4 regions of the Anoxybacillus sp. EFIL genome follow, and region 1 is predicted to be linked to each of the others. Evidence: predicted binding sites of a transcription regulator. Region 1 holds the regulator's gene; each other region holds the start of a gene.
What was found. Region 1 encodes Rex, which represses fermentation and respiration genes when NADH is low (regulators of the CRP and FNR family bind a similar motif). Its sites were predicted from a motif close to TTGTGAAATATTTCACAA; they were not measured.
Positions count from the first base shown of each region.

Region 2: a site for Rex is predicted at 3,788-3,805, ahead of ES017_RS08010 (TIGR04053 family radical SAM/SPASM domain-containing protein). Genes of this name have one in related genera too.
Region 3: a site for Rex is predicted at 3,602-3,619, ahead of ES017_RS05555 (L-lactate dehydrogenase). Genes of this name have one in related genera too.
Region 4: a site for Rex is predicted at 1,435-1,452, ahead of pflB (formate C-acetyltransferase). Genes of this name have one in related genera too.

Region 1 covers NZ_SDLH01000014.1:18,501-24,552, forward strand. Annotated here, with positions in the region: partial or broken gene ES017_RS14625 (IS701 family transposase) at 1-1, shown strand, start outside; gene groL (chaperonin GroEL) at 186-1,802, opposite strand; gene groES (co-chaperone GroES) at 1,873-2,157, opposite strand; gene ES017_RS14640 (CPBP family intramembrane glutamic endopeptidase) at 2,383-3,120, shown strand; gene ES017_RS14645 (YdiK family protein) at 3,117-3,290, shown strand; gene ES017_RS14650 (redox-sensing transcriptional repressor Rex) at 3,300-3,935, opposite strand; gene ES017_RS14655 (ABC-F family ATP-binding cassette domain-containing protein) at 4,163-6,052, shown strand, end outside.
Region 2 covers NZ_SDLH01000004.1:63,144-69,195, forward strand. Annotated here, with positions in the region: gene ES017_RS07995 (Ger(x)C family spore germination protein) at 1-727, opposite strand, end outside; gene ES017_RS08000 (spore germination protein) at 672-2,312, opposite strand; gene ES017_RS08005 (YczF family membrane protein) at 2,386-2,631, shown strand; gene ES017_RS08010 (TIGR04053 family radical SAM/SPASM domain-containing protein) at 2,628-3,770, opposite strand; gene ES017_RS08015 (undecaprenyl-diphosphate phosphatase) at 3,891-4,715, opposite strand; gene ES017_RS16120 (hypothetical protein) at 4,920-5,051, shown strand; gene katG (catalase/peroxidase HPI) at 5,281-6,052, shown strand, end outside.
Region 3 covers NZ_SDLH01000002.1:482,157-488,208, forward strand. Annotated here, with positions in the region: gene ES017_RS05535 (hypothetical protein) at 1-136, opposite strand, end outside; gene ES017_RS05540 (sugar phosphate nucleotidyltransferase) at 281-2,671, shown strand; gene rpmG (50S ribosomal protein L33) at 2,752-2,901, shown strand; gene ES017_RS05550 (5-formyltetrahydrofolate cyclo-ligase) at 2,956-3,528, shown strand; gene ES017_RS05555 (L-lactate dehydrogenase) at 3,686-4,636, shown strand; gene ES017_RS05560 (hypothetical protein) at 4,713-4,898, shown strand; gene ES017_RS05565 (rhomboid family protein) at 4,934-6,052, shown strand, end outside.
Region 4 covers NZ_SDLH01000006.1:55,538-61,589, forward strand. Annotated here, with positions in the region: gene pflB (formate C-acetyltransferase) at 1-1,308, opposite strand, end outside; gene ES017_RS10300 (basic amino acid ABC transporter substrate-binding protein) at 1,608-2,408, shown strand; gene ES017_RS10305 (amino acid ABC transporter permease) at 2,475-3,128, shown strand; gene ES017_RS10310 (amino acid ABC transporter ATP-binding protein) at 3,125-3,847, shown strand; gene ald (alanine dehydrogenase) at 3,885-5,015, opposite strand; gene ES017_RS10320 (PucR family transcriptional regulator) at 5,136-6,052, opposite strand, start outside.

The DNA.
Region 1 (6,052 bases):
GAGAGTACCCCGTTTGTCCCTTTTTCATATGGTAATTATTGTTAATAAAAATGCTCATCTACAGTCTGTTAGTATATCCTCGTTCACGTTCATTTGATTTTCACACAAAAAGGACTACCCCCTTTTTATAAGGAAGTAGCCCTTACGATTGAATATATTTGTTTCTGCGACTAGTTCTCGTCTTATTACATCATGCCGCCCATGTCAGGCATGCCTGGTGTGCCTTTATTTTCTTCTGGCTTATCTGCAACGACCGCTTCTGTTGTTAAGAACATAGCGGCAACAGATGCTGCGTTTTGAAGCGCAGAACGAGTAACTTTTGTTGGGTCAACAATACCCGCTTCGATCATGTCAACCCACTCGCCAGTTGCTGCGTTGAAGCCAACGCCAGGTTTTTCTGTTTTTAAGCGCTCTACGATGACAGAGCCTTCTAAACCAGCGTTTTGTGCGATTTGACGAACTGGCTCTTCGATCGCACGAAGAACGATTTTCACACCAGTTGCTTCGTCGCCTTCCGCTTCAATAGCCGCAACTTTGCTGTATACGTTCATTAACGCTGTACCACCGCCGGCAACGATACCTTCTTCAACTGCCGCACGTGTTGCGTTCAATGCGTCTTCAATGCGTAATTTGCGCTCTTTCAATTCAGTTTCAGTTGCAGCACCGACTTTAATAACCGCAACGCCACCAGCTAATTTTGCTAAGCGCTCTTGTAATTTTTCACGGTCAAATTCAGAAGTTGTTTCTTCTAATTGAGCGCGGATTTGGTTGATGCGTGCTTGAATGTCTTCTGCACGACCAGCGCCACCAACAATTGTTGTATGTTCTTTTGTTACAACAACTTTCGCTGCACGACCAAGTGAAGCAATTGTTGTTGATTTCAATTCACGACCTAATTCTTCTGTGATGACTTCACCGCCTGTTAAGATCGCGATATCTTGAAGCATCGCTTTACGACGGTCACCGAAGCCAGGCGCTTTTACTGCAACTGCTGTGAATGTACCGCGAAGTTTGTTTACAACTAATGTTGCAAGCGCTTCGCCTTCTACATCTTCAGCAATGATTAATAATGGTTTACCTTGTTGAACAACTTGTTCTAATACAGGAAGAAGTTCTTGAATGCTTGAAACTTTTTTATCTGTAATTAAGATGTATGGATTTTCTAATACAGCTTCCATTTTGTCAGAATCCGTAATCATGTATGGAGATACATAACCACGGTCAAATTGCATACCTTCCACAACATCTAATTCTGTTGTGAAGCCTTTAGACTCTTCTAATGTAATTACGCCGTCTTTTCCAACGCGTTCCATTGCTTCTGCGATTAATTGACCAACTTCTTCGTCAGCCGCAGAAATCGCTGCAACTTGAGCGATTGAGTCTTTGCCTTCAATTGGTTTAGAGATTGCTTTTAATTCTTCTACTGCAACAGCAACAGCTTTTTCAATACCTTTGCGAATACCCATTGGGTTCGCACCAGCTGTTACGTTTTTCAATCCTTCACGAATCATCGCTTGCGCTAATACAGTCGCTGTTGTTGTACCGTCACCGGCAACATCGTTTGTTTTGCTTGCTACTTCCGCAACAAGCTTCGCACCCATATTTTCAAACGGATCTTCTAATTCGATTTCTTTTGCGATTGTTACACCGTCATTTGTAATTAATGGAGAACCAAATTTTTTCTCTAATACAACGTTACGACCTTTTGGACCTAATGTTACTTTTACTGCATCAGCTAATTTATCTACACCGCGTAACATCGCACGACGAGCTTCTTCGCTGAATTTAATTTCTTTTGCCATACATCTTACCCCCTTGATGATAATTTTTGTTAAGTATTTTTGTATGCTTTATATGTTATCAGGCGAACGATTAACCAATCACAGCTAAAATGTCGCTTTCACGTAAGATTAAGTATTCTTTTCCATCATATTTTACTTCTGTACCCGCATATTTTGAGAAGATGATGCGGTCACCAACGCTTACTTCTGGAGCTACGCGCTCACCATTGTCAAGAACGCGACCTGAACCAACTGCAACAACTTTTCCTTCTTGTGGTTTTTCTTTCGCTGTGTCTGGTAAAACAATTCCGCTCGCTGTTTTTTCTTCAGTTTGAATTAATTCAATGACAATACGATCACCTAGTGGCTTCAACACGGCAAACGACCTCCTTAATTAGATTTTCGTTCCGTTATTAGCACTCATCATCATTGAGTGCTAACACACTTATTATATTAATGAACTTTTTTCAATTTTGCAAGTAGGAAGTTAAAAATTTTTCACTAAATCTTTCCCTTTTTCATTATGTCTTTCCTTTCGAAATTCATACAAAAAATATGGTAAAATGAAAAAGTACTCATTTTGTCAAAAGGGGTTGAACACGTGAAAAAGCAATATTGGTATGTCATTATTACATACATCGCCATGCAGTTATCTAGTTTAATTGGCGTTCCTTTGCTTGCACATAGCGGATTTGTTGACGCATCAAATAAAGAAGTCGCCCTATCCATTGCCTCAGGTTATTGGGCTGTCATTAGCTTCTCGATCGCTTTTCTTTTCGTTCTTTATTTCATGAGAGAAGATATGAAATATTCGTACGATCGCCATCAAGCATCTATCGGAACGTCAATTTTTTGGGGAATTGGCGGGTTCTTTCTTGCCCTTTTCTCTCAAGGCATCGCAGCAAATATTGAGATGCACGTATTTGGCGTCGAGATGGGGTCCGAAAATACGAGACGCATTGTTGAGATGGTGAAGCTAACACCAGCGCTTATGCTCGTCACTTCGATCGTCGGACCGATTTTAGAAGAAATCATTTTTCGAAAAATTATTTTTGGAACGCTGTATCAAAAATATAACTTTTTCTTATCAGCAACTGTCAGTTCCCTTTTATTTGCTGTCGTTCATTTAGAGTTTGAACATTTGCTTCTTTATGCAACGATGGGATTTGTATTTGCTTTCTTATATGTGAAAACAAAGCGTATTCTCGTTCCTATTGCAGCACATGTACTGATGAATACATTTGTCGTTGCTATTCAAACGTTATTTGCTGAAGAAATTGAAAAGATAATGAAAGAAGCAGAACAAATGCAATTCGTGATTTGGAGGCTGTTTTCATGAAGTCTGAGCCGTTGTTTTACTTTTTGATGGGCATTTTATTCACTTATTTTGCTGTTGATAGTGCTGACGATGGCATTTGGGACGTCACAACGATGCTATTTATTCTTATTGCTACATTAGATTTTGGCACCGCTATTCGTTCTTTATTGAAAAAAACCTCCCGCTCGTAAATGGGAGGTTTACTCATTTCCGTAATGTTTTAAAAAGTAAACAAGTGACTGCAATTCGACCGCTAAATCAATATGATGAACACGAATGTGTTCAGGTACATGCAGACGAGCAGGCGTGAAGTTTAAAATCCCTTTAATGCCTTTTTGGACAAGCCGATCGGTAATCGGTTGGGCAACTTGGGCTGGAACGGTTAAAATGGCTACCGTAATCCCACCTAGTTTTTCTTCCAATTCATCTAAATGATAAACAGGCACTCCTCCGACTTCCGTTCCTACTTTATCTGGATCTACATCGAATGCCATCACAATTTTCGTATTATTGTTTTTGCTAAAATTGTAATTTAAAAATGCCGTACCTAAATTACCGACACCGAACAACGCTACTTCTGTCGTTTCATCTTGATCCAACGTTTTTCTGAAAAACGACAGCAAATAATTTACATTATAACCGTATCCTTTTTTTCCAAGCGCACCAAAGTATGAAAAATCACGGCGAATCGTTGCTGAATCGACTTTTACGGCTTCACTTAACTCCGCTGAAGATACACGCTGCTTTCCTGATGCATGCAAGTTTTTCAAAAAACGATAATACAACGGTAGTCGCTTTGCGGTCGCCTGCGGAATTTTTGGTTGTTCATTATTCACGAGTCAATCCCCCACATTTCCTTTCACAAATAGTTAGCGCTTTCATTTTTCTCTCCTATACGTCTGAAAAGTTCTCCCCACTTTTAAACTATACACTATTTTTTTCATTCTGTCTTTCCTTTGTACCCTTTATTATTATTTTTGTCAAATTTGTTATTCGTACACTAGTGTTGCCGAACATCAAGAAAGTACGTTACACTATCAAAAGAAGATTGAGGTGAAAAATGATGATCATTTTACAAGTAAATCAACTATCCAAATCATATGGGGCGGAACAAGTTTTATCAGACATTAAGCTTGAAATACAAGAAAAAGACCGTATCGCGTTAGTTGGAAGAAATGGTGCAGGAAAATCGACATTATTAAAAATCATTGCCGGCCAATTGTCATATGACACAGGGGAAGTGATTAAACCGAAACACGTAACAATTGGCTACTTAGATCAATATACTGGTTTGCACGCCCATCGCTCCATTTGGGAAGAAATGCTCGATGTGTTTGCCCCGCTTCAACAAATGGAAAAACAATTGCGTGACCTAGAACAACAAATGAGCTTGCACGGTGCCGACTATGAGCGCTTACTTGAGCATTACGACCGTTTACAAATGGAATTTAAAGAAAAAGGTGGCTATCAATATGAAGCCGATATTCGTTCTGTGCTTCATGGCCTCCGCTTTTCTCAGTATGACTACACAACAAAAGTATCCACGTTAAGCGGTGGACAGCGAACGCGGCTAGCGCTCGGCAAACTGCTTCTAGCTAAACCAGATTTGTTGATTTTAGACGAACCAACAAATCATTTAGATATGGAAACATTGCAATGGCTTGAACAATATTTAAAAAATTATGATGGGGCCATTCTTATCGTCTCACACGATCGCTATTTTCTTGACCAAATCGTGACACAAGTGTATGAATTATCACGCACAAAAATAAAAAAATACGTTGGAAACTATACAAGTTATTTACAACAACGGGCGGAACAATTTGAACAACAATTGAAACTGTACGAAAAACAACAAGAAGAAATTTCAAAATTAAAAGATTTTATTCAACGAAATATTGCCCGTGCATCGACAACAAAGCGAGCTCAAAGCAGAAGAAAACAACTAGAAAAAATGAATATCATTGAAAAGCCGCTCGGTGATGAAAAATCGGCATCGTTTCGCTTCGAAATTGAACGCCCAAGCGGAAATGACGTATTAACAGCTACCAATTTAGCCATTGGTTATGATCAAATCATCGCAACAAACCTCTCATTTCGTGTCACTCGCGGTGATAGCATCGCACTTATTGGGCCAAATGGAATTGGAAAATCGACTCTTTTAAAAACGATCATTAAGCAACTCCCTGTAAAACATGGGGAACTACGCTACGGAACAAATGTACAAATTGGGTATTACGATCAAGAACAAGCTCAATTAACATCGAACAAACGTGTCATCGATGAACTATGGGATGAAGATCGATTAAAGACGGAAAAAGAAATTCGTACGATTCTCGGAAACTTTTTATTTTCTGGTGACGATGTATTGAAGCCAGTGCAAACATTAAGTGGCGGTGAAAAAGCCCGGCTCGCTCTCGCCAAACTAATGATGAAAAAAGCCAACGTATTAGTGTTAGACGAACCGACAAACCATTTAGATTTAGACAGCAAAGAAGTGCTAGAACAAGCGCTTATTGAATACCCAGGAACAATTATCTTCGTTTCTCACGACCGTTATTTTATTAACAAAATCGCAACAAAAATATACGAGTTATCCACAGACGGTCTCATTGAATATTTAGGGGACTACGATTATTACGTGGCGAAAAAAGCAGAGCTACTCGAACTTGGACAAATCGCTCAAGAGACGACAACGGACGAATCATCGTCACTAAAACGCTCATATGAAGAAGAAAAAGAACGAAAAAAATTAGAGAGACAACGAAAACGAAAAATAGAGCAGCTAGAAATAGAAATGGAACAACTCGAGCAACAAATTGCAACGTATGAACAACAATTATATGATCCTTCCTGCTACAACGACTATGAAAAAGCCCGAGATACACAAGCGAAAATTGAACAACTGAAACAAAAATTCGATGAATTATTCGAACAATGGGAACTTTTACAA
Region 2 (6,052 bases), on a different contig from region 1:
CAGCAGCGCGAAGACGTGCCGAAGGTTCAATGGTACGAACATTATCTTGTTCGGCTCCCTTTTGCCAATCACCGGCAATACGAAAACTACTTATGACCACTTCTTTTCCATCAAGTGAAAAATTTTCTATTATTTCCCTTATGCGAGTATCAACGTTTTCTCCTAACAAACCTTTTGTAAATTGCAATGTTTTAATTATTTGATTTGCAGGAATTTTATCGATCGGTGTAAGTACAGATAATAATTGTTTCGCTGTTTGCTTACGCGCAATAATAATATTCGCTGCAGGTCGAAACTGGGGATTGCGCTCAACAGCATCAAAAATTTGCTGAATCCCTTCTTTCGCAAGCTCCTCCCCAATGACAACAAGGTTTGTATGAGAATAATATGGAATGCGTGATATTTGTTTTGACGCCTTCCGACTTGCCTCCACTAACGTATCGCCAGTTGATGTATATAAGGCAACGGGAAGTCCTGCGCTCCCTCCTCCTCTTTGAGTCGCCCCTGCTACGTTTCCAGGATTGACAATTTGGAATGTCGACATATATTTTCCATCCCTTTTATCTATACCAACTGCGATAATGAATGCTAAGTCTGTCAGCTCTCTTTTGCTCCAACAACCGTAAATAATACACATAAATAACAGGACAAAGATGAGAAAAAGATATCGTTTAATTTGAATCCCCTTCTTTCTCTGCTCGTTGAGGCGGCTTTGGACGTTGCCCATCCTTTTGACGAACCGTGTCTGTATTCATGATTAAGTGAGGTCTCTCTTTTAAACCCCATAACGGAAAACGTATAAATGTATCACCTATATTTTCTAAAATAAGGGGGGCAAGTGGTGCCATGTATGGCACTCCAAATGAACGAAGACTACATAAATGAATAGTCATTAAAATTACGCCAATCAAAATGCCATAAAAACCAAATAGAGCAGCTAATACCATTAGGGCAAAACGAATTAAACGTGCGGAAATAGCAATTGCAAACGACGGCGTCGCAAAGCTAGCAATTGCTGTGATGGACACAACGATAACCATAGCGGACGAAACAAAACCTGCTTCTACAGCAGCTTGTCCGATGACGAGCGCCCCAACAATCGATACAGCCTGTCCAACAGCCCTTGGCAAGCGCACTCCAGCTTCACGCAAAATTTCAAACGTCACCTCCATGAGTAATGCTTCAATAAAAGCTGGAAAAGGAACCGCTTCACGTTGTGCAGCAATTGCAATGACAAGGGAAGTAGGAATCATTTCTTGATGAAATGTCGTCAGTGCAATATACACAGACGGTGCAACAAGGGAAATAAAAAAAACGAGCATACGTAAAAAACGCAACGCTGTCGCAATATCAAAGCGTGCATAATAATCTTCTACAGCTTGGAAAAATTGTATAAATACGGTTGGGACAATAAGGACAAATGGTGTCCCTTCTACAAAAATAGCGATTCTTCCTTCCAACAAATTGGCCGCAACACTATCTGGTCTTTCCGTATGATAAACAGTTGGAAACGTTGTAAATGATTCATCTTCAATCAGTTGTTCAATATATCCAGATTCAAGAACGCCATCTATACAAATGCGTCGCAATCGACTACGCACTTCTTCAACAATTTTGTCATTTGCAATTCCTTTAATATACATGATACGGACATTTGTTTGTGTCACTTCACCTAGTGTAATGGCTTCTACCCACACATGTGGATTTTGAATTCGTCGTCGAACCATAGCAACATTTGTTGCTAACGATTCTGTAAAACCCTCACGTGGCCCTCGAATAGATAGTTGTGTACTCGGCTCTGTAATCGCACGATACTCACCACCTTTTACTGATACACCAATTGCCTCTAGCATCCCATCAATAAATAAAATGACTTCCCCAGACATAAGCGAGGAAAATATGTCGTGCCATTGCTGAATGCGCCGTGCTGTATTAGTTGTAGCTATTTTTTGTTCAATATAGTCTAGACCGCAACTACTTGAAGGAAGTGATAATTGTACACTTATTTCAAGCAATAATTGCTGAACGATATGTTCATCAACCATTCCGCTTACAAAACAAAGTGCAGCAGGAAAATTATCATCCTTTCCAAGTAAAAAACGGCGGATGATGATATCTGCACTATTTCCAGTAATATCTCGAACTTTTTCTATGTTTGTATGTAAATCTTGATCAATCGTTCCGTATATGCCGTTTGGTGCTAATCCCCCATATGCATGCGTATCCTTTTCTTTCTTACCCTTCGATCGTGTCCACATCTTTCCTCCTCCATCCATTGTCTCCTTGATGGTTAGAATAAGCATATAATGCATATATTATGCAAAAGGAATAAACGTAAAAAATGGTCAGATGCTAAATAAAAAGTGCAGCCATGGGGATGAAGTGATGAAAACTATCGTGGTTTGTATCGCTATTTCTATGTTGTTAGGCGGTATAGCGATTAGCATGAATTTATTGCTAGGAATGAGCATTCATCAAGCTTGGTTTGACATTTTCAATCCTTTTCAAGTAATGGAACCAATTGAAGTAGCCGTTTTGTTCTCACTTATCAGTTTATGGATATTTAACACATGCCTTCACCTGTTTCGAAAAACGAAGCAACATAAAAAACCCGAACAGCGTCCGCATTAAGCGAACACCGTTCGGGTTTTTTCTTTTCTCATCCCTAAAGGAACGTATATACAAAACGGTTCACTTTCCATATAATCACCTGTGACTGCATAGGCGCGAGCGCGGGATCCGCCACAAACGTAGCGAAACTCACAAATGCCGCATTTTCCTTTATATAAGTCTGGTTGGCGCAACTGTTTCATCACTTCCGATTCACGATAAATATACGATAACGGTTGCTCGCGTACGTTGCCGCATACGATTGGAAGCAAGCCGCTTGGCATGACATCTCCTGTATGTGAAACGAAAACGAAACCGTTGCCGTCATTGACGCCTTTTGGCGCCCGTTTTAAGCCGTCAATCATTGAAGCATGATCGGTCGTAATCGCATGCTCATAACGAATATCCCCTGCTTCAATTCGTTTTTCGCGCATTTTTTGTTGAATGACAACACGACGATAATGTTGTGCTGCTGTCGTTTTTATATCATACGGTGCCGTTTTACTTAACTCATACAACCAACGGAACACTTGTTCATGTTCCTCCGGGCTAATGCAATCGCCCATTTGTCCACGGCCGGTCGGAACGAGTAAAAAAATATACCACATTACTGCCTTTAACTCTGCAACTAATTTCGCCATTTGTTCTAAATGATCGTAGTTATAGCGCGAAATGACTGTATTAATTTGTAATGGCATATGTAGCTCATTTAAATAACGAATGTTTTCGATCGTTAAATCAAACGAACCCGGTGTACCGCGAAATCGGTCGTGAATGTCAGCGGTCGGTCCGTCTAAACTAAATGCCCAGCGCGACAGTCCAATCTCTTTTGCCTTTTTCATTTTTTCTTTCGTCACATTTGGTGTCGCACTCGGTGTAATCGAAACGCGCATCCCTTTTTTCATCGCATACGATGCAAGATCAAACAAATCTTCGCGCATCATACAGTCGCCACCTGTAAACACAAGCATCGGATTGTTCATCTCATATATGTCGTCGATAAGATGAAGCCCTTCTTCGTGCGTTAACTCACACGGATCTGGGACAGGTTGGGCATCGGCACGACAATGTACACATTTTAACTGGCAAGCTCTTGTCACTTCCCAAATGACGATAAACGGATTTTCGTTATAATCTACCGCACTCGCATGTTCATGCATATGTCATCACCAGCTTTTCGTGTTATTTTTCACATTCATTATAGACTTATTTTTTCATCATGCGTTCGTGCGTTTTTGACGACTTTTTAAACAAAAAAATCTCCACAAAAATCGTGGAGATTACGCAAAATAAACAATATAAATAACTGCCGCGAGCACGATGCGATAAATGGCAAATGGCACAAGGCGAACGCGGTTAATTAAACGCAAGAAAAAGCGAATGGCTAACAATGCAAAAACAAAAGCACTAATAAAACCGACAATGAAAAATGGTAAAGCATCCATCGTAATGTACTGCCAGTTTTTTAACAACGAAATGGCGCTTGCTCCAGCCATAATTGGCACAGCCATAATAAATGTAAAATCAGCGGCAGCGCGATGACTCATTCCGACAAGTACGCCACCTGAAATGGTCGACCCCGAACGAGAAAACCCTGGCCAAAGGGATAAGCATTGGACGAGACCGACAATGAAAGCTTGCTTATACGTTATATCATCTACTGTTTGCGCTACTTTCGTTCGTTTTCCGAAACGGTCTGCTGCGATCATCAACAACGCTCCAAGCATGAGCCCAATGAGCACCGTTTCCGTCGAAAACAAATGTTCATCAATATAGTCTTCAAATAAAACACCCAACACACCAGCAGGTAAAAGACCGATAAAAATGTGCATAAGTGTCAACCGCGGTCCTTTTCTCACTTCGCTTTTTCGTAAATAAAGCAATTCGAAAAATTTATCTTTAAACACTACAACAGCAGCTAAAACGGAACCGAGCTGAATGACGACTTTAAACGTATTTGCCCCATACTTTCCTAAAAAGTCGCTTGACTTTAGCCACATATCATCAACGATAATCATATGACCTGTCGATGAAACAGGCGCAAACTCTGTCACCCCTTCGACTAGCCCTAAAATAAGCGCTTTCATTAACTCGATTATATGCATGTATGTTCATCCTTTCTAAAACGGTAAAATATGTATAATCCCTTCCATTTGCCTACTCTATTGTACTACAAACCTTCCGTTTCTACTACATGTACATAAAAATCATATCATTTTTTAAAATAATTATATAACAGTTGTTGATTTTTTATTTCTGTTATAATACAATATAACTAACAAAAGCAACGTGTGAAAGGAGTTTTGTTTATGGATATGTACACAAAAGCTTACCAAAGATACGTTGAAAAATGTAATGAATTCGGAATCGAGGCGATTGACTTAATCGAATTTATTCGCAACTTAACAACTGAACAAGTGAAACATATGTTGCAACATTAAAGATTGGAGTGAAACGATGAACGGAAATGCGGATGTGAACGTATAGATCCCCCATTTTATTCTGTAAACAGAATAAAATGGGGGGTTTTTATAATTTTTAAATAAAAATATCATTTTTACTTTACTATTAAATATTAATTTAGTATAATTCTAATGTAATCATTATTATCAACCTCAACAAGTGAACAGCATCATATTTCATTTATACGTAGGAAAGGAGAATAAAAGAATGGAAAACAAATGCCCGTTCCATGGAAGTGTGACGAGTCATGCTTCAAACAAAACAACAAACAAAGACTGGTGGCCGAATCAACTAAACTTAAGCATTCTTCATCAACACGACAGAAAAACGAATCCCCATGACGAAACGTTCGATTATGCAGAGGAATTTCAAACACTCGACTATTGGGCGTTAAAAGAAGATTTGCGTAAACTCATGACGACAAGCCAAGATTGGTGGCCTGCCGACTACGGACATTACGGCCCACTGTTTATCCGCATGGCTTGGCATTCTGCAGGGACGTATCGCATTGGCGACGGACGAGGCGGTGCTTCAACGGGTACGCAACGGTTCGCCCCATTAAACAGTTGGCCAGACAATGCGAACTTAGATAAAGCACGTCGCCTGTTGTGGCCGATTAAACAAAAATACGGCAATAAAATTTCGTGGGCAGATTTAATTGTGTTAGCCGGCAACGTGGCGATTGAGTCAATGGGTGGAAAAACGATCGGTTTTGGCGCTGGTCGCGAGGACGTATGGCATCCAGAAGAAGACATTTATTGGGGAGCGGAAAAAGAATGGCTCGCCTCAGAACGCTATACAGGCGATCGCGAATTAGAAAATCCGCTTGCCGCTGTTCAAATGGGGCTGATTTATGTCAACCCAGAAGGTCCTGATGGCAACCCAGATCCGCTTGCGGCGGCACGTGACATTCGCGAGACGTTTAAACGGATGGGAATGAACGACGAAGAAACAGTGGCGCTCATCGCAGGCGGACATA
Region 3 (6,052 bases), on a different contig from region 1:
ATAATTGTTGCATCGTCGATAATGTTAGCTGTTCTACTTGTTCTTCTACTTCTTTGACGGGATCTTTTTGGAAGAAAGAAATAAGCAATAGTATGATAGCAAAAGAAACGAGTCCAATAAATGTATATTCGATCATGTTTTTCACCCCACTTTATTATACATAGGAATGTAGCGATCATGCATCATTTTCGTGTCAAATCGACAATTTTCATCTATTGTCCGCAAGTAGCTGTCATGATATGATAGAAAAAAGTGTGCTTTCACTTGGGGGGGATATGTTGTGAAAGCGGTTATTATGGCAGGGGGAAGAGGAACGCGGTTACGTCCGTTAACTTGCCATGTTCCGAAGCCGGTCGTACCGATTATGAATAAACCTGTGATGGAGTATAGTATTGAGTGGTTAAAACAATATGGTATTACACATATTGCTGTAACTGTTGAATATTTAAGTGAAGAAATTATTGAATATTTCGGGGATGGACAGCGGTTTGGTGTGCATCTTCATTATTTTGAAGAGGCGACGCCGCTTGGGACGGCAGGAAGTGTAAAACATGCGCAGTCGTTTTTAGACGATACGTTTGTCGTCATCAGCGCAGATACGTTGACGACGATCGATTTACAGCAAGCGATCGATTTTCATTTCTCCAAACAATCATTAGTTACCGTTCTTATGCACCACGAAGCGACTCCTCTTTCATATGGTGGAATTGTAACAGATCGATACGGGAAAATTATTCATTTTGTAGAAAAACCAAAATGGAATGAAGTATGTACCGATTTAGTGAATACAGGCATTTACATTTGTCACCCAACTATTTTTGATTATATGCCACAACATCCACCTTACGATTTTAGTCAACATCTTTTTCCATATCTCGTTCAACACGAATATCCGATATACGGATGGCAAGCAGATGGGTATTGGTCCGATATTGGCGTCATTGAGCAATATCATCAAACACATATCGATTTACTGAATCAACGTTTCGTTCCTTCTCACTATAAAGAAATTGCCCCTGCTATATGGGTTGGTAAAGGGGTTAAGATTGCGCAAGGGGTTAAATTAGAAGGACCGATTATGATCGGAGATGGTGTACGTATTGATGACTACGCAACGGTTGGACCTTACACGGTCATCGGCCCACGTTCAGTGATCAGTAAACATGCATCGTTAAAACGATCGATTGTTTGGCCTGACGTATATGTTGATCAACATAGTGAATTACGCGGGGCGATCGTTGCTAATGATGTATACATCGGCAAAAAAAATGAAATATTTGATTATGCGGTCATCGGAGCAAAATGTAAATTAGAAAATAAAGTGAAAGTGCAACATGGAGTGAAAATTTGGCCGAATAAAACAATTGCCGAAAAAACGAAAGTGAAACATTCGATTGTATGGGGGGAACAACATACGAAAACGTTGTTCAGTGAACAAGGAATAAAAATGCGGGCATATATTGATGCCCATCCGCTATTTATAACGAGGCTTGCTTCCGCGTACAGTAGCCTATATGAAAAGGATAGTCGCATATTAATCGGCTTTGACGGCCATCCATTTTCGAGAGCAATGGGTATGCTATTTGCCGAATGTTTACACATGTATGGCATGCATACAAACATATATGAAGGTGGATATTTGCCAGCTTTTCGTTATATTGTCCCTCATAAACAGTATCATGGCGGTGTATTTATTACGATGGATGAACATGATGAAGCGATTGTTGACATCTATGACGGATATGGCTACCCGATCGATCGAGCGATGGAACGAGCTATTGAGCAACAAATGAAGCATGAACATGCTTGTTATGTGTCATTGACACAAATCGGTGAAGCGATGAAACAAAAAGAAAAAGACGAATTGTACGTTCGTGCCTTACGACAATGGATTCCTTTTTCGTCATCGGAACAATGGAAAGTAGTCGTTTGTAGCTCGCCTTTACTGCGGGAAATCATTGAACATACACTTCAGTCGTTTGCCATTCAAGTTGTTTGGACAGATCATCAAGACGACGAACATATTCGCAAGCAAATTAAACGTGAGCACGCTCATTTTGGGATCGTATTTGATCGTTCAGGCGAACGTTTTCGAATTTTTGACGGACAAGGAACGGCATTGACGAATGAGGAAGTCATTTCATTGCACGTATTAGTATCGCTTTTATTTAGTGAAACGAAAAAAGTGGCTGTTCCCTCTTGGGCCCCATCGATGTTGCATACATTAGCGGAACGTTTATATGGGGACATTGTGTATGTGAAAGATGCGAGACGAGATTTTTTGTTTGCTCATCACCATGAACCATTTCATTTTTATTTTGATGGACTGTATGCGTGTGTACAACTGTTTCATTTGTTAGCTATTGAACGTTGTTCTCTCCGCACGGTTATTTCGTCCATCCCAACGATTCATTTATCATGCCGCGATGTTTATTGCCCATGGCATGAACGAGCAGCTGTCATGCGCAAATTGTTAGAAGAATGTTATGACAAACATGTTGATTTTACAGATGGCATAAAAGTGTATCATGAAGATGGGGCATGGACACTCATTTTACCAAAGGTAGATGAACCGACGTTAACGATTTATTCCCAAGCGACAAATGCTCAAAAAGCAAAAGAATATACGAAATACTATATAAAGAAAATTCGGCAATATCAAAACGTATAAAATTCATATGGAAATTGTTTAAGAAAAATGATATGATGGAAAGGTGTGATTATAATACTTTTGTTTGGAGGGAAAGAGCGATGCGTGTAAATATTACGTTAGCATGCACAGAATGCGGCGAACGCAACTATATTTCAACAAAAAATAAGCGCAATAACGCAGAGCGCCTTGAATTGAAAAAATATTGCCCACGAGACAAAAAAGCAACAGTTCATCGTGAAACGAAGTAAGCAGTAGGATTTTTTTCCTGCTGCTTATTTTTTTATGAAATAGGGGGAAGGATAATGGAGAAGAAACAATTACGACAACAAATGAAACAACGTCTCTTACATATGACAAAAGAAGAGCGGAAGAACAAAGAGAACGTCATTCACGACATATTATTTCAACAACATAGTTGGCAAAAGGCACACATGATCGGTATAACGATTTCAAGACAAATCGAAGTAGACACGATTTGTATTATTGAACGAGCTTGGCAAGAAGGGAAGAAAGTTGCGATTCCGAAATGCAATGTAACAACAAAACAAATGACGTTTCGAGAAATTGATTGTTTTCAACAAATAGAACGCACTTTTTTTGATTTATATGAACCGATTGTAGAAGAAACGAAAGAAGTACAAAAACATGAAATCGATTTGCTATTCGTTCCAGGCCTTGCTTTCGTTCGAGGCGGATATCGTCTTGGCTACGGTGGAGGATATTATGATCGTTATTTAGTCGATTTTCCTAATGACACCCTTTCACTTGCATATGATTGTCAAATCGTTTCTGCGTTGCCGATTGAAAAGCATGATATTTCTGTCAAAATGATCATTACGAATGAAGGAATAATCATTTGTGAAAGCGAATTATAAAACAGCATAAGCGTTTTCATATTATACAGGAGAAAAAATTAACAAAATGTTAATAATTCATGCCCCATAAACTTTGTGAAACAGTGTACAATGCAAGTGTGAAACAGATAAACAATGCACATATTGTAAAATGACATATACGAAAGGTGGAAAGAACATGTCAAATAAAGTAAATCGTGTTGTTTTAGTTGGGACAGGTTTTGTCGGTTCAAGTTATGCGTTTGCCCTTTTAAACCAAGGGGTGACAGAAGAACTCGTTCTTATTGACATTAATAAAGAAAAATCTGAAGGGGATGCGATGGACTTAAACCACGGTATGCCGTTCGCTCCATCGCCAACAAAAATTTGGTTCGGTAATTATGAAGACTGCAAAGATGCAGACATTGTTGTGTTAACAGCAGGGGCAAATCAAAAACCGGGAGAAACACGATTAGATTTAGTGGAGAAAAACACGAAAATTTTCAAAAACATTATTGATCAAGTCATGGCGAGTGGATTTAATGGGATTTTCCTCGTTGCAACAAATCCAGTTGACATTTTAACATATGCAACATGGAAGTTCTCTGGCTTACCGAAAGAGCGCGTCATCGGTTCAGGAACGATTTTAGATACAGCTCGTTTCCGTTATTTGCTAGGGGAATATTTCGATGTCGATACACGTAACGTACATGCTTATATTATTGGGGAACATGGTGATACAGAATTGCCGGTTTGGAGCCATGCGTTTATCGGCTGCCGTCCAATTGCTGATATGATGAAAGAAAAACCACAATATAAACAGGAAGATTTAGACAACATTTTTGTGAACGTGCGCGATGCTGCGTATCAAATTATTGAACGAAAAGGTGCAACATATTACGGTATTGCGATGGGACTTGTTCGTTTAACAAAAGCAATTTTACAAAACGAAAATAGCGTGCTTACTGTTTCAGCTTACTTAGAAGGACAATATGGTCAAAACGATATGTACATCGGCGTACCAGCGATCGTAAACCGTAACGGTATTCGTGAAGTCGTCGAATTGCAATTGAATGAAGAAGAAAAAGAAAAATTTACTCACTCTGCCAATGTGTTAAAAGATGTAATGAAACGCGTTGGGTTGCAATAGGTTGTCTCATGATGAGGCAACCTTTTTATAATTTTAATGAGAAAAGGGAACGGTAAGCATGAGGAGGGTGATCATATTGAATGGAAAAACATTGATTGTCACTTTAGTCGCTGGGCTTGTTCTTTATCGGTTTCGCTATCGATTGTTGAATGAAATATTGAAGCGGGAAGCAGTTCAAAAGCGAGTAGTTCAATGGGGAATGTCTATTCCGTTTATTCGCCAACGTCTTGTACCAACATTGTTTTTACAAAAGTACAAATAGTTGCGCTTTGTAAAAGAGTGTGGTAAAAGAAGGGTATGATAGCGAAGGGAGAGGGAAGGTTGAGCATTCGCTTTGATTTTGTATATTGGCAAATGACGTTTCAATTTTTGCAGGCGAACTATGAAATCGTGTATTTATCGCCCGATGAACGAGAAGTTTGGTTGCAGTCTACGCGTGAACGAAAAGCACCAATCGTTCGTCTCGTTCGTACGGACATCGATTGGAGCGTATCGTTAAAAAATGATATGCAGCGCGCCATGACTGCCGTTGATGAATGGCGGAGGCGGCAATTTCGCCGTCATCTTCAAGTCGTTAACATATATGTCATGATGTACCCTCCTGTTGACGATTGGGAACTGTACGTTCATCGCCCGTTAACGACTGAACGAGTACATATGAAAACATTTGTGATGCATATAAACAATATGTATGCCGTACTACGTGAACTAAACATGTTGTTTCATCAATCATTGAAAGTATATGTGCCTGATGATTCTCCGATGTTACAACACGAATTACAAGCATTTAAACAACACGTGTTGTCGTTTGCCGAGCGATTGTATGAAAATGAACGGCGCATATTTGAACGTGGAAAAGCGAGATTTACATACGTATTTATCGCCTTGCAAATTGTGATGTTTTTTGTTTTAGAATGGAACGGTGGAAGTACAAATACGTTGACACTTATTGAATACGGTGCGAAATTTAACCCGCTCATTTTACAAGGAGAGTGGTGGCGCTTTTTCACTCCGATCGTTTTGCATATTGGTTTTGTACATCTGCTTATGAATACGTTTGCACTATATTATTTAGGCCCGCTTGTTGAAAAATTGTACGGTTCGTTTCGCTTTTTAGCCATTTATCTTTTTGCTGGTTTTTCAGGCTCGCTCGCTAGCTTTTTATTTTCGCCGTCTGTATCTGCAGGAGCGTCTGGGGCGATTTTCGGATGCTTTGGGGCTTTATTATATTTTGGAAAATCACATCCACATTTGTTTTTTCGAACAATCGGCATGAACGTATTGACGGTCATTGGAATTAATTTAGCGTTTGGTCTCGTTGTTCCAAATATCGATAATGCCGGCCATATTGGTGGCTTAATCGGTGGATTTTTAGCTGCAAGCATTGTCCATCTCCCGAAAGAGCGCGCCCGTCTT
Region 4 (6,052 bases), on a different contig from region 1:
GCCGTTAATTGCGTATAATAATGCTTTTGCAAGGTTTGCACGCGCGCCGAAAAATTGCATTTGTTTGCCGATGCGCATCGCGGATACGCAGCATGCGATGCCGTAGTCGTCGCCGAACTCAGGTCGCATTAAATCGTCATTTTCATATTGAATGGAGCTTGTTTGAATCGACATTTTCGCGCAATATTTCTTAAACGCTTCTGGCAACTGTGTTGACCAAAGCACCGTTAAGTTTGGTTCTGGCGCCGGGCCTAAGTTATCGAGTGTATGCAAGAAGCGGAATGAGTTTTTCGTCACAAGCGGACGACCGTCAATCGCGACACCGCCAATGGACTCTGTGACCCACGTTGGGTCGCCGCTAAATAGCTCATTGTATTCTGGCGTTCTTGCGAATTTGACGAGACGCAATTTCATAACGAAATGGTCAACAAGCTCTTGCGCTTCGCGTTCTGTTAATGTTCCTTCTTGCAAGTCGCGCTCGATATAAATATCTAAAAATGTAGAGACGCGACCTAAGCTCATGGCTGCACCGTTTTGTTCTTTAATCGCCGCAAGGTAAGCGAAATATAACCATTGGAACGCCTCATGTGCGTTGCGCGCCGGTTTAGAAATATCATATCCGTAGCTTGCAGCCATTTCTTTTAATTCTTGAAGAGCGCGAATTTGTTCCGCTAATTCTTCCCGAAGACGAATGATGTCTTCGCTCATTGTACGCGCACCTGTGTTGCGTAAATCTTTTTTCTTCTCTTCAATTAAGCGATCAACACCGTATAAGGCCACGCGACGATAGTCACCGATAATGCGACCGCGTCCATATGCGTCAGGAAGTCCTGTAATGATTCCTGCTTTGCGCGCCGCTTTCATTTCGTCCGTATATACGTCAAATACACCTTGGTTATGCGTTTTACGATATTGAGTGAAAATTTTCTTTACTTCATCGCTTACTTGGTAGCCGTACGCTTCGCATGCTTGCTCGGCCATGCGAATACCGCCAAATGGCATAAGCGCCCGTTTAAACGGTTCGTCTGTTTGGAAACCGACGACTTTTTCAAGTTCTTTATTCAAATAGCCAGGTCCATGCGACGTAATGGTTGATACGATTTCTGTATCCATGTTGAGAACGCCGCCTCTTTCGCGTTCTAGTTTGGAAAGTTCCATCACTTGTTCCCAAAGCTTTTTCGTCGCTTCCGTCGGACCTTGTAAAAACGATTCATCCCCTGTGTAAACGGTTACGTTATTTAAAATAAAATCACGAACGTCAATTTCTTTTTTCCATTTATCACCTTTAAACGTTCTCCAAGCGTCCATTAACGCTTCATGTACAGTAAGTAGCGCCATTATAATCTCCTCCCATTCATTCAGGATAATAAAAATATCCCCTATATAAAGAATACTACTTTTTGACAAGGTGAGGAGCATAAAGGATTGACGAATTTGTGAAAAGTTGATCAAAAACATTTTTTAAAATAAAGATTTTTCCAAAAATTATTTTTATAAAATTTGTTGCATAAAAACAAAAAAGCTGATAATATGTGAAACATGAGGGGCATAACATGTTTATACACAAACATTTATTATTTTACAACAAATAGTAAGGGGGATTAACAATGATAAAAAAAGGAATGATTGCAGCGCTTGTTTTTATGCTTATGTTTGCGCTTGTTGGATGTGGTAGTTCGACAGAAAAAACAGCGACAACAGAAAAGAAAATTACTGTCGTCACAGATGCGGCGTTTGCCCCATTTGAATACATGGATAAAGGGGAAATTGTCGGCTTTGATGTCGATTTATTAAAAGCTGTCATGAAAGAAGCTGGACTAGAATATGAATTAAAAAACATCGGCTGGGATCCATTGTTTGCGGCTATTCAAGGGAAAACAGCGGATATGGCCGTTTCAGGAATTACAATTAACGATGATCGGAAAAAAACATATGACTTTTCTATTCCTTACTTTGAATCAACACATATGATTCTTGTTAAAGAAGGAAGTTCGATTAAAAGCGCGAAAGATTTACAAGGAAAAGTTGTCGGTGTCCAAAATGGTACAACTGGACAAGAAGCGGTTGAGAAGATTTTAGGAAAAGAGAATAAAAATATTAAAAAGTTTGAGAATACGGTCGTTGCGATTATGGACTTATTAAACGGCGGTGTGGAAGCCGTTGTCACAGATAATGCCGTGGCGAACGAATACGTAAAAAATAATCCAGATGCTAAAATTGTAGCATTTGAGGATCCAGAACATTTTGAATCTGAATTTTACGGCTTTATGTTCCCGAAAGGAAGCGATTTAAAACAAAAAGTAGACGAAGCGTTGAAAAAAGTCATCGAAAATGGCACGTACACAGAAATTTATAAAAAATGGTTTGGTACAGAACCGAATATGGAATCATTACAACAACAGCAATAACGTTGATGTAAAAATTGCGTAACTGCTAAGGTTACGCAATTTTTACAAAGGGAAAGGTGATTGATGATGGATTTTCGTTTCAATATCATTGTTGAATATGCACCGTTTTTTTTGAAAGGGGTGCTCTGGACGATCGGCTTATCGTTAGTCGGTATCTTTTTCGGGACGATTCTCGGTTTAGCCATTGGGCTCGGAAAAATGGTTCAAAACCGCCTCATTCGTCTTCCTTTTGATTGGTACGTCCATTTTTTCCGTGGCACGCCATTGTTCGTACAAATTTTACTTATTCATTTTGGCGTGATGCCGATTTTTACCGCTCAACCGAACCCGCTCGTGTCTGGCGCCATTTCTTTATCTTTAAACGCAGCTGCGTATATTGCGGAAATTTTCCGTGCTGGCATCCAGTCCATTGATCGCGGTCAAATGGAAGCGGCTCGTTCGCTTGGAATGACGCACGTACAAGCGATGCGTTACATCATTTTGCCACAAGCCATTAAACGAATGATTCCGCCGCTTGGCAATGAATTTATCGTTCTCATTAAAGATTCTTCTCTTGCAGCAATTATTGCAGCGCCTGAACTCATGTATTGGGGACGAGCGATGCAAGGTCAATATTATCGCGTTTGGGAACCGTACTTAACTGTTGCGCTCATTTACTTAGTGCTTACCCTCTCGTTAAGCAAGTTGCTACATCGGTTAGAAAGAAGGTATGACGCATGATTCAAGTGACAAATTTAAAAAAATCGTTCGGATCGCTACAAGTGTTAAAAGGAATTGATGTGCACATTCATGAAAAAGAAGTGGTTGTCGTTATCGGCCCTTCTGGTTCAGGAAAGTCGACATTTTTACGTTGTTTAAACTTGCTTGAAGATTTTGATGAGGGGGATATCGTCGTTGACGGATTTCATTTAAAAGATCCGAAAACGGATTTAAATAAAGTGCGTGAAGAAGTTGGCATGGTGTTTCAACGATTTAATTTATTTCCGCATATGACGGTGCTTAATAATATTACACTCGCCCCGATGAAAGTGCGCAAATGGTCGAAAGAAAAAGCGACAGAAAAAGCGATGCAACTGCTTGCGAAAGTCGGCTTACAAGATAAGGCACACGTATATCCGGATTCATTATCTGGTGGACAGGCACAGCGTGTTGCTATTGCTCGTGCGCTTGCGATGGAGCCAAAAGTGATGTTATTTGATGAGCCAACATCTGCGCTCGATCCAGAAATGGTAGGGGAAGTGCTTGCCGTCATGAAACAACTAGCAAAAGAAGGAATGACGATGGTCGTCGTGACGCATGAAATGGGATTTGCGCGTGAAGTCGGGGATCGTGTTCTCTTTATGGACGGTGGAGTGATCGTGGAGGAAGGAACGCCACAACAAATTTTTGATGCACCACAACATGAGCGAACGAAGTCATTTTTATCCAAAGTGTTATAAGAAAAAGGTGTCCCGTGTGTCAGGACACCTTTCGTTTTTATGCTAATAATTGTTTCTCTAATGCCACTTCGACAGGAACGTAGTCGTAACCGAGGTCGCGTGCGACAGCTTCGTATGTGATTTCTCCGTTTGCGACGTTTACACCAAGGCGTAATGCAGGGTTGTCTGCGACCGCTTTGTGTACGCCTTTATTTGCAATTTGTAGTGCGTATGGCATTGTGACGTTTGTGAGCGCAAGTGTTGATGTGCGCGGCACAGCTCCAGGCATGTTCGCTACTGCGTAGTGAACGACGCCGTGTTTCACATATGTTGGGTTGTCGTGCGTTGTCACATGGTCGCTCGTTTCAACAATACCGCCTTGGTCGATCGCTACGTCAACGATGACCGAACCTGATTGCATCGCTTTCACCATTTCTTCTGTCACTAGTTTTGGCGCTTTTGCTCCTGGAATTAATACCGCACCGATCACAAGGTCAGACTCGGCAACAGCTTGTGCGATGTTCATTGGGTTAGACATAAGCGTATTAATTTGGCTTCCGAAAATATCGTCAAGTTCACGTAAACGTTCTGCGCTTAAGTCGATAATCGTGACGTTTGCACCTAAGCCGATCGCTACTTTTGCTGCGTTCGTTCCGACGACACCGCCGCCAATGATCGTTACTTTTCCGCGGCTAACGCCTGGGACACCGGAAAGAAGAATACCTTTTCCGCCTTTTGTTTTTTCAAGAAATTGAGCACCAATTTGTGCTGCCATGCGTCCTGCTACTTCGCTCATCGGTGTCAAAAGCGGTAACGTACGACCAACTTGTACCGTTTCATAAGCGATGGCGATGACACCTTTTTCTTTTAGCGCACGCGCTAATTCTGGTTCAGCAGCGAGGTGTAAGTATGTGAACAATACTAATCCCGGACGGAAGTATTCATACTCGCTTGGTAGCGGCTCTTTTACTTTCATCACCATATCCGCTTGCGCCCATACATCTGCGGCACGTTCAACGATTTGTGCGCCTGCCTGAACGTAAGCTTCATCTGTGAAACCGCTTCCAATTCCTGCATTTTTCTCAATTAATACAGTATGTCCATTGCTGACGAACGACATAACGCCAGCTGGTGTAATCGCTACACGATTTTCATTATTTTTAATTTCTTTTGGAACACCAATAATCATGTGCTGTTTCCCCTTTCATGTTGTCTTTCATTATTATCTACAGTATAAATGTTTTTTATCATTTGTTGTTTGTTTAGAAAAGAGAAAGAAAAAACAAGCTTTTGTGGATTTCCACAAAAGCTATGTTGTCCGATATTTGTCTAATTTCATATCGATATATAGTTTTACTTTTTCGCTCATATTGCTTAAGTCAATGTTTCCAATTTCACTTATTCGCTTCAGACGGTAAGCGAGTGTATTCGGATGAATATTGAGCGTTTTCGCCGTTTCATTGACGTTGCTGTCACAGTCAAGATACGTTTCAATCGTCTCGACTAAGTTGGTATGATGTTGGGCATCGTATTGTTTCAGCTTTTCAAGCGCGACGTTGTGGAAATCCCCATGTCGTTTTTGTTCAAAAAGCAAATCAAAAAATTGATACATGCCAAGATGTTGATAGCTTTGAATATTCGCAAGTTGATGAGGAAAGGCGCGTTTCATTTTTAACACTGTTTGTGCTTCTTTATAACTTTTTGCAATTTTTGTGTAGCACTCATACACATTTCCGAACGCCCCCATCATAATGTCGACGCGAAATCGCTCTTTCATTTGCGTCATAAACGAGCGGAAAAATCGCTCAATGTGCGCTTCCCCGTAGACGTTCGAGCTTGGAGCGACGAGCACGATGAGCCGCTGATGGTCGATCGTATAAAGCGGAATAGCGAGTTGTTGTGTCGTCTTTAATAAATAATCAATTTGCCGCTCCACTTGCGTTTGAATCTGTTGTTGAAATTGAAAAATGCCAACAGAAAAAAAAGGATATACATGCACGTTTAATTGATGGCATTGTTCAACGATGTCATGAGGAGAAGAAACGTGTCCCGTTAATAGCTTCCAAAAAAACTCTTGAATGCGCTCTTCTTTTTTATGTTTGCGAATTTGTAGTTGTGACAACAAATTTTTCGCTGCTTTCGCTGCTTGTTTTAACAAATGAAACTGCTGCTCTGTCCACGGCTCATTCATTTCAATTGCCCAAATAAACCCGAGCACCTCTTTAT